Regions from separate parts of the Gottfriedia acidiceleris genome, predicted to be linked through region 1. Evidence: predicted binding sites of a transcription regulator. Region 1 holds the regulator's gene; the other holds the start of a gene.
What was found. Region 1 encodes LexA, which represses DNA repair genes until DNA is damaged. Its sites were predicted from a motif close to CGAACATATGTTCG; they were not measured.
Positions count from the first base shown of each region.

Region 2: the regulator LexA is predicted to act here: its motif matches at 5,660-5,673, upstream of MY490_RS10040 (Y-family DNA polymerase).

Region 1 is NZ_CP096034.1:2,758,082-2,765,560, reverse strand. It holds gene MY490_RS13180 (FUSC family protein) at 77-562, opposite strand; gene MY490_RS13175 (L,D-transpeptidase) at 1,134-1,469, opposite strand; gene MY490_RS13170 (glucosaminidase domain-containing protein) at 1,667-2,308, shown strand; gene MY490_RS13165 (GNAT family N-acetyltransferase) at 2,573-2,857, shown strand; gene MY490_RS13160 (hypothetical protein) at 3,212-3,652, shown strand; gene MY490_RS13155 (GyrI-like domain-containing protein) at 3,736-4,362, opposite strand; gene lexA (transcriptional repressor LexA) at 4,467-5,114, opposite strand; gene MY490_RS13145 (YneB family resolvase-like protein) at 5,255-5,911, shown strand; gene MY490_RS13140 (DUF896 domain-containing protein) at 6,132-6,371, shown strand; gene tkt (transketolase) at 6,558-7,479, shown strand, end outside.
Region 2 is NZ_CP096034.1:2,061,680-2,069,158, forward strand. It holds gene MY490_RS10005 (MerR family transcriptional regulator) at 1-272, shown strand, start outside; gene MY490_RS10010 (YnfA family protein) at 296-619, shown strand; gene MY490_RS10015 (cupredoxin domain-containing protein) at 685-1,536, opposite strand; gene MY490_RS10020 (BlaI/MecI/CopY family transcriptional regulator) at 1,831-2,226, shown strand; gene MY490_RS10025 (M56 family metallopeptidase) at 2,226-3,059, shown strand; gene MY490_RS10030 (hypothetical protein) at 3,186-3,701, shown strand; gene MY490_RS10035 (YolD-like family protein) at 4,002-4,346, opposite strand; gene MY490_RS10040 (Y-family DNA polymerase) at 4,346-5,617, opposite strand; gene MY490_RS10045 (ArsR/SmtB family transcription factor) at 5,892-6,242, shown strand; gene MY490_RS10050 (MIP/aquaporin family protein) at 6,295-6,933, shown strand; gene arsC (arsenate reductase (thioredoxin)) at 6,943-7,347, shown strand; gene arsD (arsenite efflux transporter metallochaperone ArsD) at 7,411-7,479, shown strand, end outside.

The DNA.
Region 1 (7,479 bases):
TTGAATTGAGTATCATTCTAAATTAATCCTCTTAAAAACTAAAAAATGAACAAATCAGCTTAGTATTTGTACTATTTCAGATCTTTTTTCTTGATATGAATTTAGACCAAACGAACTGTATTAATCCAGCGGTCAAAACACCTATAAGCGTATCCCTCATTCGATCCATCGCATAATCCTTTGATTGTTGTTCAAATGCAAAGACAAATAGAATTGTGAGGGCGACTTGGTGAAGTACTTTTTTGTCTAATTTTAAATATTTAGCAATATATGTACCAATTAAAATTAAAAGTCCTAAGTTCCATCCAGTGACTTTCAGATAACTGGCAATTATTACAGTAATACCAATTCCAATCATTGTTCCAATTACACGATTGATTGATAAACTAATTGTTTTGTCAATTGTCGATTGAACAGTAAGTATAAGAGAAACTGGACCTAAGTAGGGGTGTGAGGAACCAAAAAATTTTGAGATTTCCCATGCTAATGTAGAACCTATTGATAATCTCCAGATAAGACTAGTTATATTTTCAGATGCGTTCAGTGATTTTGTTTCTTCCATAAGCACCTCTAATAGAAACTTCTATTTTTTATATTATCCTCTCTAATTAAGCTATTATGTATAAGTTGTAGATAAGAATAAATAAGAAAGCAATTTTTGTTAACTTTGTTGATAAAGGATTATTTTTATGTACCCGCAAGGAATTCATATTTCCTTGCGGGTTTTATCAGTTATTCTTTAAAGTAAAAACTGAAATTTCTGGAACACTAAAAAATCGAAAGGGAAGCCTTGTATTTCCTATTCCCCATTTACGTATAAGTTCATAGGTTTAATATGATGATTTATTTTTTATAGCCCTTTAGTATAGATAGTTGCTAATGGCAGAGTATAAATTACTTCGTTTCTAGGTGAACAAGATTATTTCTTAAATATACAAAAAGTCTGGGAATAAATATTAAGAATTATAAGATTTTCAATTCATTTTCCAAACCCCTTTATAGTAAAGTAAGGGTTTTTAAATGTTCTTCTAAGTTCTACTATTCAAGCCATAAAGCAGCATTATGGGAATGTAAAATTTTTTACATAGAAGTACCTATTAAGCTATGAAAATCCATCTCGTAGGTTTTTACATCTATTGATGAATAACGACACCTGTACCAATTGGAACCATTGAGGATAATTCAAGAACATCCTTATTATACATTCGAATACAACCATGTGAAACAAAGTGACCAATTGTTGATGGATTATCAGTTCCATGAATTCCGTAATGTGGAGCGGATAGTCCCATCCATAGTACCCCAAAAGGTCCACCAGGATTTGGATCTTTATTAATAATTGTATAGGTTCCTGTAGGAGTAGGTGTAAGCATTTTTCCAACACCGATTGGGTAAGTTTTAAGCAGATTGTTTCCATCGAAAAGTTTTAGCTGGCGGTTTGATGTAGAAATGTAGATCCAATTAGTCATTTTATCAGCTCCAGTTTTTAACCATAGTATGAAGAAAGTTTAATAGTTGTTAAATACAAGAGGAGTAATAGAAATATGAAATTTAAATAAAAAAATAGTAAGTTTCTATTACTTATTCTACTATTTCCTTAGTACCAAGGTTGGAGCAAATGAATACTCTATAGGACAAGCACTTTAAGGAGAGGGTTAGTCTAATAGTGTCTAATACAATTAAATATTTTCAATCTGCTCAAGAGGTTTCAAAAAAGATTGGCTGGTTAACCGAAGTAATTTATACTCAATGGCAAGTAGAAACAGCACATTTTACGTCAAAAAATTTTAAGAAAAATAACAATATCGCAGGTCAAACATGGTATCCAGGCTTACCTCTTAGTAGTAGAGGAACAGCTAGACCTAAAAATGAGGGTGGATATTATATAAAATATAATGATCCTGTTCAGGGCTATGTTGATTTTATTTTAAATAATCCACTGTACAGTAAAGTCAAAACATACAAAACTGCTAATGAACAATTTCAAGCGATTGCTGATGCAGGTTGGGCAGTAGCCCCTAATTATGCAGATGTGCTCATCTCGGTTAATAATGCAAATATTAAAAATGGATTATATAAAAGGATTATTCAAATTGAATTACATCCTTATAAAGGGATCTTAAAAAAAGGATCAAGGGGAGAGCAAGTAAAGAAAATTCAGGAAAAAATAGGTGTTAAAGTGGATGGGATTTTCGGGATTTTAACCGAAAAAGCAGTGAAAGAATTTCAAAGAAAAAATGATTTAGTAGTTGATGGAATTGTTGGGGTAAAAACATGGGAGAAACTTTTCAATCCAACAAATCTATAAGGTATTTAATCATTTATAAAATGACCTGTATGATTTTAAATACAGGTTTTTTAATTTAAACCTACTACATAAAGGGATTGAAAGAATTTTATAGAAAAGTTAACAATAACGATCTAGGAAAGGAGAACGAAAGTGGAAATTAGAAATGCGGAAATGAATGATTGTGAATCAATCGTAATTCTAGATTCTCAAATTATATAAAGTCGAATTAGAGAACATCAAATTAAACGATCAATCGTAGAAAATCGATGCATTGTTTATGAAATGAATAAAAGGATAGTAGGTTTCATGATTTATCATAAATTTTTCTTTGGCCATTTATTTATTGATTTAATAATTGTTTCACCAAAAACTAGGAGGATTGGTATAGCTCAAAATCTCATGAAATATGTTGAAGCTTTTTCAGAAAAGAAATTATTTTCATCTACTAACAAATCTAATATCCCAATGCAAAAAGTATTTCAATCTCTAGGATATATTGAAAGTGGATTTATCGATAATTTAGATGAAGGAGATCCTGAATTTATTTATGTTAAATTAATAGATTAAACGATATTTTTGGTGATTTATTTTTTGATGAAGAATAAAAATATTTTATTACCCCAATTATTAGCCACTTTCCAATACCCATCTTAAATACTATATAAAATTATTCCCAACAGTTTCTCATACGTAGTTTGAAATAATCCTATCTTTTCATCGTTAAATTGAAAAGGTTTACTATTATTCACATAATTTAAAAAAATGTGTAAAAAGTCCTGATGCAATGATCGATTTGTTACTTTAGACTAATTAGTATAAAAAAATTTTAAATACATTCTTCCTGTTATTCTATTTTTCAGTACATGATGAATAGTAATAATATATAAATGCTCCAATTATATCACTACAAGGAGTGGAAATATGGATTTTAAAAGGGAATTCATCTTAAAAACAAAAGCAATATATAAAGAAACTGTTTCAGAAAATATGGCATACAGTAAGATGTGTGAGAAATTCGAATCATATTTTGTTGACTTAAAAGAGTCTTTAAAAAAGGAAATTGAAGTTTCCAATGGTGAGTTTGATATTATGATTGATAAAGATAGTGTTATTGAGGTCTTATTAAATCAAAGAGAGTTATTAATTACGATTGATGACGCTGGGGTAGTAGTTAGTATTAAATATTTTGACGAGGTGCAAAATGAACAGGTCGAAAATAAGATTGATATAATTGAATATGATGGTGGAGCATATAAGAGTCAAGTATTTCAATCACCTATTACTAGAAATATAATTGATAATTATTTAGCTATTGCGTTTAGAGATGATTTAGAGAAGAATTTTGAGAGTTATAGTGAATGATAAAGTGATTAATTTAGAAGTGATCTATTCCAACTAACGAATAGTAAGTCTAGAGCTTGGAACTTCCAAGCTCTTTTAATTTATTATCGTTCTTCCACTTGAAATCTTAAAACGGTTTTCAATTTTTCAGGTTGAGTTTTTCTTGCATCAGAAATGTAAATTTCTTTATGTGTTTTTTGAACTCTTTGTAGATGATTCACCATACAGAATTCTTCCATTAATTTAAAAGTTCTTGGCTCGTCATCATAGCTTCCGATGTGCATGGCTTGAACACATAAACCTTCAGTAATCGATTCTAGTTTTACGTTTGCTAGCAGTGGATTTTTCTTTTTTTGTTTAAGTTGATCTAAAATGATGTACGTTAAATCTTCTGTAACAAAGTCGGGTTGTCGTATCATTAATTTATATAGAAAATGTTCTTTATTTAAGTAGTCAAGTTTTCGACCTTCTTCATCTAAATCCCAAACACCTTCAAGAGGGAAGACAGTGTAATCAAAGTATCCTTCTGGAACTATACCTTTTTTGGGTAACATTTTAATGGCATATGCTAAAGAATAAAGCGCTTCGACATTTTCTTTAAATAATTCATTATTTGGATTACCTTTGCCTTCAATCGTTATATATTTAAAGGTTGGTATTTTAATTTTACTAGGCTTACTTTTTGGTAAATAAATTTCTTTTAAGCTTTTTCTCCACTCAAGTTTACTCACTAAAAAAACTCCTTTAATGATAAGTCAGTTTAGATTATTTTGCTTGTCTATACTTATGAAAAACAAAAAGCAATCACATAAAGATGTCATTGCTTTTAAAAGGTTTAATGATATGTACGATAAACTCCTATTACTTTTCCTAAAATTGATACTTGTTTTAATAAAATAGGAAACAGGGCATCATTTTCAGGTTGAAGTCTAAAATGGTCGCTTTCTTTATAAAAGCGCTTTACAGTAGCTTCACTATCTTCAGTCATGGCAACAACAATTTCGCCATTTTCAGCAGTGAATTGTTTTTTAACGATGACAAGATCGCCATTCAAAATACCAGCATTGATCATACTATCTCCTTCAACTCGTAACATAAAAACTTGTTCGTTAGATGGAGCGACAGATGTCGGTAAAGGGAAATATTCTTCTACATTTTCAACTGCAGTAATTGGAATACCTGCAGTTACTTTACCGATTACTGGAATGTTAATAATATCGTTATAGATTTCACTGTATGATGCTTGTACTTCATTCACAACAGTTGCTGTATCTCCAAGAATCTCGATTGCACGCGGTTTCGTAGGGTCTCTTCGAATATAGCCTTTTTGTTCTAGTCTCTCTAAATGACCATGTACTGTAGAGCTTGAAGCTAAACCAACAGCCTCAGCAATCTCTCGAACTGAAGGTGGATAACCTTTAATTTTTACTTCATCTTTAATATAAGCTAAAATTTCTGCTTGCCTTTTCGATAGTTTGTTCATTCGAATTTCCCCCTTGCCTATAAAGTAGATAATACGTTCCTCTTTATTTTTTTCATTATATCATGATAGGATAAGATATACAAACGTTAGTTCTATTTTTAATTAAAGTAGTTTTCGTGTTCGTATGGAGGGAACAGTTAATGAATGCAATAATTTACGCGAGAGTAAGTACAGCAAAGGATTCACAAGAAACATCATTGCATAGACAAATAAGTGAACTAACCGAATTAGGTGAGCGGATGGGAATGTGTATTCTAGAAACAATAGGCGAACAGGCTAGTGGGTATGAAGTAGAAAGAGAAGGGCTATTTCAGCTATTCCAAATTATAAAAGAGCATCAGGTTGATGCTTTGTTAATACAAGATGAAACAAGATTAGGAAGAGGTCATGCAAGAATCGCTTTATTACATTTTTTAAAAAGGGAAGGAATAAGATTATTTACCTCTTCACAAAATGGACAATTTCAATTAAGTGAAAGTGATGAAATGGTTTTAGAAATTTTAAGTATTGTAGAGGAATATCAACGGAAAATTCATAATATGAAAATAAAAAGAGGTATGAAAAAGGCAGTTGAAAACGGGTATAAGCCTCAAAAAAACTTAGAAGGTAGTTTAAACGCAGGTGGTAGAGATAAGTTGGAATTACCGATTTCCGAAATAGTAAGATTACGTCAAAATGATCTAACATTTGAAGAAATTGCTGCAACCTTAAAAGGATTTGGATATAACGTTTCAAAGGCAACTGTTAATAGAAGGTATAATGAACATATGAAAGAAATCTCCGATATTGAAAGCTAATGCAATTTATTGTAAGATGAGATACATTGAATAGAATATTAGACTCTGACTAACGATCACTTTCTTGGTGCATGCCTGCTAAGCGCGGTGCTCTTTACCCAAATGGTAAGATAGCTCGTCGTCAGACATTCTAGCAAAGAACATACAATTAATCGTCTGATTATTAAAGTGATGGAACTAACAATGAATAGATAAGATACAATTAAAGGAGAGGTTATTATTGGTTACTAAAAAAACTTTAGATAGAATAAATGAATTATCAAAAAAGTCAAAAGAAGTAGGTTTAAGTCCTGAAGAGAAAGTTGAACAAGATCAATTAAGAAAAGAATATTTAGCAGATTTCCGCTCTCGTATGGTCGATGAATTGACTTCAATTAAGATTGTTGATGAAAAAGGGAATGATATTACTCCTGCAAAGTTAAAATATGAAAAAGCAATGCGTAAAAAAAACTTACATTAAAAACATTTTTACAATATAAAATTTCATATTTTGTTAAAAATAATAGAAAAAGCAGAAGAATATTCTGCTTTTTTCTATTTCTTGGAAAGAATTTGTTAAAATTGTCAAAACTTAGTGTTAGTTATTGTAATAAATCATGGTAAATTATATGATAATATCTATGAATAAGCTAAAGGAGCGAAATTTATGTCTAATAATATTGAACAGTTAGCAATCAATACGATTCGTACATTATCAATTGATGCAATCGAGAAATCTAATTCTGGTCACCCAGGAATGCCAATGGGTGCTGCACCAATGGCATATGCATTGTTTGCAAAATTTATGAATCATAACCCAAAAAATTCAAAATGGTTTAACAGAGACCGATTTGTTTTATCAGCAGGCCATGGTTCAATGTTACTATATAGCATGTTACATTTATCAGGTTACGAAGTGTCAATTGAAGATATTAAAAACTTCCGTCAATGGGGAAGTAACACCCCAGGACATCCTGAATTTGGACATACACACGGTGTTGAAGCTACAACAGGTCCATTAGGACAAGGTATTGCGATGGCTGTTGGGATGGCTTTAGCAGAGCGTCATTTAGCAGGTACATATAATAAAGAAGATTTAAATATAGTTGACCACTTTACATACTCAATTTGTGGTGACGGAGATTTAATGGAAGGTGTTTCTGCAGAGGCAGCTTCATTAGCGGGACATTTACAGTTAGGGCGCTTAGTAGTTCTTTATGATTCAAATGATATTTCATTAGACGGTGAATTAAATCGTTCATTCTCTGAAAGTGTAGAAGACCGCTTTAAAGCTTATGGATGGCAAGTTATCCGAGTAGAAGATGGTAATAACTTAGATGAAATTACTGCAGCGATCCAAAAAGCTCAAGAAGAATTATCAAAACCAACTTTAATCGAAGTGAAAACAACAATCGGTTACGGTTCTCCGAATAAATCTGGTAAATCAAAATCTCATGGTGAGCCATTAGGAAAAGAAGAAACGATTTTAACGAAACAAGCGTATGCTTGGGGTTATGAAAATGCATTCCACGTTCCAGAAGAAGTATATGCACATTTTAATAAAGTAATCGTTGAAGCTGGTGCAAAGA
Region 2 (7,479 bases), 700 kb from region 1:
AAGTATTGGATCAACTAAAGTTTATCAAAACGGCGCAGTTAGCTGGTTTTAGTAACCAAGAAATTATTACGCTTTTGGAAGGTTTTGACGAACAGGACTCTCCATCTGAGAGATGGAAGCAAATGGCATTGAAGAAGCGTTCAGAATTAGAAGTAAAAAAGAAACAAATTGATACAATGATGACCATCTTGAATAATGGATTAGATTGTAAATGCCATACATGGTCAGAATGTTTTTCAAAAGTAAATCCAGACGGTACGTGTAATAGTTGAGTTTGATTGGAGGACCAAGATTGATTACAGCAGTTCTAATTTTTTTGTTAGCTGGTTTAGCGGAAATAGGCGGAGGATACTTAGTATGGTTATGGTTAAGAGAGGGACAATCTGCATATTTAGGTTTAATTGGTGGTATTGTTTTAGCTCTGTACGGTGTAATTGCTACTTTTCAAATCTTTCCTTCTTTTGGAAGGGTTTATGCCGCTTATGGTGGAGTTTTTATCGTATTATCTATTCTTTGGGGATGGGGTGTGGACAAGAAATCTCCAGACTTATATGATTGGTTGGGTGCACTTATTTGTTTAATTGGTGTTTCTGTTATTCTATGGGCACCACGAAATTAGTATATAAACTTTTTAACTAGAATACATATATAATCCCCCTTGTATTAATAGGGGGATTGTTTTGTTTATTTGACTGTAATTGTACCTTTAAACATACCCATGCCACATTCATAATGATAAACGCCTGGTTTTAAAGGTTTAATATGTACGTAGTTGTCTGCGTTTTTGTTTAAAGATAAATTTAGGTCAAGTTCTTTCGATAAGATGATACTTGCACAAACATCTTCTTTTGGTGTTTTAAAATTAATAATTATTGGCTTTCCAGCTTCAACTACAAGATTATTTGGAAAATAACCATCAACTTTTACATTAATCGTTTGAATGCTACTACTTGTTTCCGTAAATTGGATGTCTTTTACTTCAGGTGCATCTGTTCTACTTGCAAATAAGGTTCCTTTTCCGAATACAAATACACCCATGAAAACTAACAGTACAACTAAAACAATTGGGTTTGCGATTAATGGTTTTTTTACTGATGTTTCCTGTTTTTTGTGGCTTGTTTCTTCACTAATTAAGCGAATCAGAATAACAAAAACAAAAACAAATAAAATATCAATGAAATAGACCATAAAATCAATTGATTTTGGTTGTAACATCACACCTAACATTGATCCCATCATTCCACCCATAATGGCTGCTGTTACACCATCTAGTGAAGCCATCAGTGAAACAGGTCTTCCGTTTAAATAGCCAATGATGATCCCGATTGTAATCGAAGCAATTGTAGGTATGGTTAAATCTTTCGTGTGCGCGAAGGTTCCCAAAATCGTCCCTAAAGCAATGCTTGTCATCATTGAGTTTGTCATGCTGATCATCATTCCAGTCATGCAGGTGATTTTTTGTTTATTTCGGTACGTATAGTAGATTACATAACTTGATAAGAGTGCAATTAACGTAATACTAGCTGGTATTAGCATATGTATTTTTTTTCCTCCAATGATAAAGTACTCTATTGAGCACAAACTAAGTAAATTATATATTTAAATGTTATTGAAAACCAGTTAACAATTTTTGACATCTATTGTTCAGCTAACTCATGAAATAGTTTTATAAGAGTGGAAAAGAACCTTCAATTTGAAATTCTTTTTTCTATTGTCGATAATATTGTCATATGTAACTTCACATAAAAAGAATATGCATTCACATATTTCTTTGTTTCTTTTATACTTAAAAGGAATCATGTAAGGTATTCCGAAAGTAGGATGAGTAAAATGATTGAAAATAAAGCATTATTAAAAATTCTAGGACCGTTGGAACTTGAAGTAATGAAAGTTATCTGGACTAGAAATGAAGTAACGGTTCAAAATGTGTTATCAGAATTAAATAAGCAAAATAGCTATGCTTATACAACTATTATGACAATAATGAATCGACTAGATAAAAAAGGAATTCTCACACGTAGTAAACTGGGAAAAGGATACGTATATAAACCATGTTACAGTGCAAATGAACTTATTCAACAAAATTCCTCTGAGCAAGTGGAACATCTCCTTCATCATTATGGAGACATTGCTATTACACAGTTTGTAGATGCTGTTGGTCATAACCCTGATCAGCTTAATAAGCTGAAGGAACTAATCCAAAAGTTAGAGCAGGGTGAAAAATAATGTCACGATTATATCAAACTTCAAATATATACATTTGGTTAATAAGTGTAATTACTCTGTTTATCGGATTTTGCTCTGTTTCTCATTATCACATGATGAAGAGTTGTATGTATCAGATATTGGAATGTTGTAACATTCAGCACTATCATTTACTTTTGTTTATCTTGATTACTTTAGGGATTCTTTTTGTATGTTCCGCTATGTACTTTTTATATCTATCAAAAAAAACGCAAAAATTTGTTTCTAAACTAAATTTATACAATACAGTCAGTTACGAATCAGACATAATCAAGGTCTTCCAACAAAAATATTCTATACAAGTTCAGGTTGTAGATTTTACGCAACCTTTAGCTTTCACGCACGGATTAATTCATCCTCAAATCCTAGTTAGTGCTAGCTTAATAGACTTATTACAACCACATGAATTAGAGGCTGTATTGGAACATGAATATTATCATTGCCTAAACAGAGATCCATTTAAATTATCAATATTGCTTAGCTTAGCACAAGTGTTTTCATTCTTACCAATCTCTCAGAAGTTGTATGAACGTTATATGATAGAAAAAGAAATAAAAGCAGATACTTTTGCGATTCATAAAGTAGGAATTAAGGCTGTTGCATCAGCATTATACAAATTAATGACAAATGTACCTTCTTCTTCATTTGCAACGGTACACTTTCAGAACCATTCTATTCAAGATACGAATACAAGGATAGAGGTTCTTCTCACGGGAACATATAAACGTCCATCCATTTCTACGTTTGAGTGGATGAGAACCACCATTCATATTCTAATTATTACTTTCATAATAGGATGTGTGTCAGTTTTGTGAACTTATCTCCTTTCAAATACTACGGATATGTAGTATTTGATTGACTAAAAAGCAACCACCTACTACAATGTTGTAGTAGGTGGTTGTTTTTTCATCTATACATAAGACAATTGAGGAGAGAAAATAATGAAAAAGATAATAGTAGGTTCAACACTTGTTGCATTAATGGCTTTTGGGGGAAATGCTTTTGCAGCTAGTCCAACTGAAGTGAAATCTGTGAATACTGCAACTTCTGCGTCGAAAACAATGAGTATGGAAGATTGTATGGAAATGATGAAAGCTATGGGTATGAGTGAGAAAGATTGCATGAAAATGATGAAAGACTGCATGGCTATGGGTATCAGTGCGGAAGATTGCATGAAAATGATGAAAGATTGCATGGCTATGGGTATGAGTGCGAAGGATTGCATGAAAATGATGAAAGACTGTATGGCTATGGGTATGAGTGCGGACGATTGCGTGAAAATGATGAAAGACTGTATGGCTATGGGCATGAGTGAGAAAGATTGCATGAAAATGATGAAAGACTGCATGGCTATGGGTATGAGTGCGGAAGACTGCATGAAAATGATGAAAGATTGCATGGATATGGGTATGAGTGCAAAAGATTGTATGAAAATGATGAAAAACATGCAAAAATAAATAAAAAAAGAACTGGTTACTTTTATAATATGTCCCCTATATAGTAGACACTTATAAAAAAGTCTACATATAGGGTACTTTTTTTGTATAAATAATTCTTTCTATTAAATAAGCATAGAGAAATACGTATATCAAAGTAGCCGAAACTGTCCAAAATATCATAGCTTGTTCAACTACCCATATGTTAATTGAACAAGCAGTAGGAGCTTCACGGTGTTATTATACCTTTATAGTAAACAGTAAAATGTCTTCGGTGCCAATCGAACAGCATACAATCATGAATATATGGCTGTGAAATTATCACGTGAGGATTTTAATATCAACTATTGAGTCGAAAGAAAATAACTGCTTCTGATTATACTTATCCATGAACTGAAATGTATCCGTTAGGTGATCTACTTTGAGAATATGACCTACTTCTGTGTAAATATAGCCTTTATTCCAGTGTTTCAAGGCAATCTGATTATTTAATTCAAGAGCTTCTATTAAAATAAAATTAATTCGTTCCTTCTCATCATCTTCTAAAATAGGTTTAGGCATTTTTCGTTGATCTTCAATAATATTAGCGAGTCCCTTGAATTGTTGCGGTATTGAAGCGAATGGCTGCCACTTTTTAATCGTTCTTCCCAACTGATTGTGTTTCATTATGCAAGATGACCTCCAATCTTTTTATTATTATGTCGAATCGTACTATAATCCAAGTAGCTTACAGCTCTTAGAATACTGTTTTTACCGTACTTTCTACGGATTCCATCCATTGCAGCAGTAAGTTTTTTATCTTTTAATCGATTGTTTTCATTTGTAAATAATGATAATTGTTCGTATTCCGTAGAAACGAAATTTTTAAGAGATATTGATATTGTTCTTACGGCTTCATTAGTATAATTTTGATTCAGAATTTTTAAGCAAACTTGGTACCATTCTTTCGTTAAATCGGTAGGGCGATCAATCGTCATGCTTTGACTAAATCCACCGCCTTGACTGTACCCAATTCCAAAATGAATCGTTCTGCATAAGTTTTTTAGACTCCTTAATCGGTAACAAACTTCTTCAAGTTGCTCTAATATGAGTACAGGAATTTCATGCGATTTATAATCTCTTAAAAGTACTTGGCTCTTTCCAATCGATTTATCCGCAGGTTTAAAGTTCTTCATTTCAGCTATACGTGAATAGTCAATACCATTTGCATGTAGATGTAATTCAGTTCCCATTACATTACCAAATCTTTGAATTAATATTTTTTTCGGAAATCTTGCTAATTCACCAATTGTTGTAATCCCTAATCTGTTAAGCTTTTCTTCCGTCTTTTTTGCGATTCCCCAAAACTTACTGAGAGGTTCTATTTTCCACATTTTCGTCTGCACGTCATCATATGTCCACTGCGCAATACCGCTAGGAACTTTCTTACTTTCGATATCCATACATATTTTTGCTAGTAAAAGGTTACACGAAATTCCAATTGAACTAAAAATACCAAAAGTATTTAAAATATCCTGTTGAATTGTATAAGCCAATTCGAGCGGAGGCATTTTATGAATACGATCATAGCCATTTAATTGAAGAGCCATTTCATCAATCGAATATTGCATGTAATCGATAGGAGCAACATATTTTGTGAGAAGTAATTCAGCAATTTGATTTGAAATTTTTACATACGTAGCCATAGAAGGGTTAACAATATGGATATCTTTTTGTCTAGGTATTTCATACAAACGATTGCCAGTTGCTATACCCAATTTTTTCATTTCAGGAGTAGCTGCCAATACCACAGAACCTTCTCTAGATGTATCTCCAACTACTGCAAGTTTCACTTTTAATGGATCTAAGCCTAATAAACGACAACTAACAGAAGCAAAAAAGGACTTCATATCAATAAAAAATATTATGTCATTCGGAAACATTGAATAATCGTACATGGTTTTCACCTCATATTTAAGAACTAATGTTCTTATTATATACAAACAAACGTTCTTTTAGTAGTAATATTTTATGGGGTTTTTTAGAAAAAGTGATAAAAACAGAATACTTGTTCTAGTTTACTGAGAGGTGTAAGGAATAACAAATGGGAATTAAACATGTAAAGTTAATGTAAATTCACCTCAAATATGTTGATATATTAATTTTTTGTTGTTAATATAAGCACATAGTTATATAAGCGAATGGTTATATTGGAGGAGAGGAGGATAAAATATGGTGACTTCAACAATATCGATTGGAGATGTATCTGACATATTTAAATTACTAAGTGATAAAACTCGATTATCAATTGTTGCCATTTTAGATCAACAGGAATGTTGTGTGTGTGAATTTGTAGAGGCTTTTGATATGAGTCAACCAGCTATTAGTCAACATTTACGCAAATTAAAAGTTGGTGGAATTCTAAATGAAACAAAAAAAGGTCAATGGGTTTACTATTCTTTAAATAAAGAATCAGTGTTCTATTCAATGATTCACAATATTCTAGAACACACACCAGCACAAACAGAACTAATCGAAAAATTAATCAAAAACAGTCCTGTTAGACAAAAATGTTGTGAGTAATTTTATTGTTAATTTTTATTTTTAGGTTTTGGGGAGAGGGAGAAAAATATTTATGAAAAAACAGCTTACTGCTGAGTTTCTAGGTACGTACTTTTTAGTATTAGCTGGAACAGGAGCAATAGTCATAAATAAGCTGACTGGGGACCTTACACATGTAGGAGTAGCATTAACATTTGGCTTAGTAGTATCAGCATTGATTTTCGCATTTGGACATATATCAGGTGCACATTTTAATCCAGCAGTTACTATTGGTTTTTTACTATTAAAGAAAATAGATAACAAAACTGCTCTAAAATATATCCTCGTTCAATGTATCGGTGCTGTTTTAGCAAGTTTTACGATCTGTTATCTGTTTGGAAATGTAGCATATTTAGGTGCTACGTTACCGCGTGGTAGCTCACAACAAGCATTTATTTTAGAATTTTTATTAACATTTTTGTTAGTATTGGTAATCTTTTCATCTGCACTTCATAAAAAAGCTAATACATCATTCGCTGCCATAGCAATTGGTGCAACAGTAGGATTAGAAGCAATGTTTGGAGGACCAATTACTGGTGCTTCGATGAACCCAGCACGATCATTAGCACCTGCAATTGTGTCTGGAAATGTTTCGACTTTATGGATTTACTTAATTGCAACAACATTGGGTGCAATTGCTGCTACTTATATTTATAAAATAATACAAGAATAGAGGGAACTTATTATGGAAAAGAAAACAATCTACTTTTTATGCACAGGTAACTCTTGCCGTAGCCAAATGGCAGAAGCGTGGGGTAAAAAATATTTAGGAAACGAATGGAATGTTTTATCTGCGGGGATTGAGGCGCATGGTGTAAATCCGAATGCTATTAAAGCTATGGACGAAGTAGGAATTGATATTCGCAACCAAACTTCTGACATAATCGATAATGAAATCTTAAATAATGCAGATTTAGTTGTTACACTTTGCGGTCATGCGAACGATGTATGTCCAGTAACACCACCACATGTAAAACGCGAGCACTGGGGATTCGATGATCCAGCTGGTCAAGAATGGACAGTATTCCAAAACGTACGTGACCAAATTGGTGATCGTATTAAAAAGTTCGCTGAAACTGGTGAGTAATTAATTATTGAACTAAATAGCCGAGGAATATTCTCGGCTATTTTTTATAGGAGGATTTCATAAATGAAAAAAATAGAAATATTTGACCCAGCAATGTGTTGTTCAACTGGTGTTTGCGGTCCAAGTGTCGAT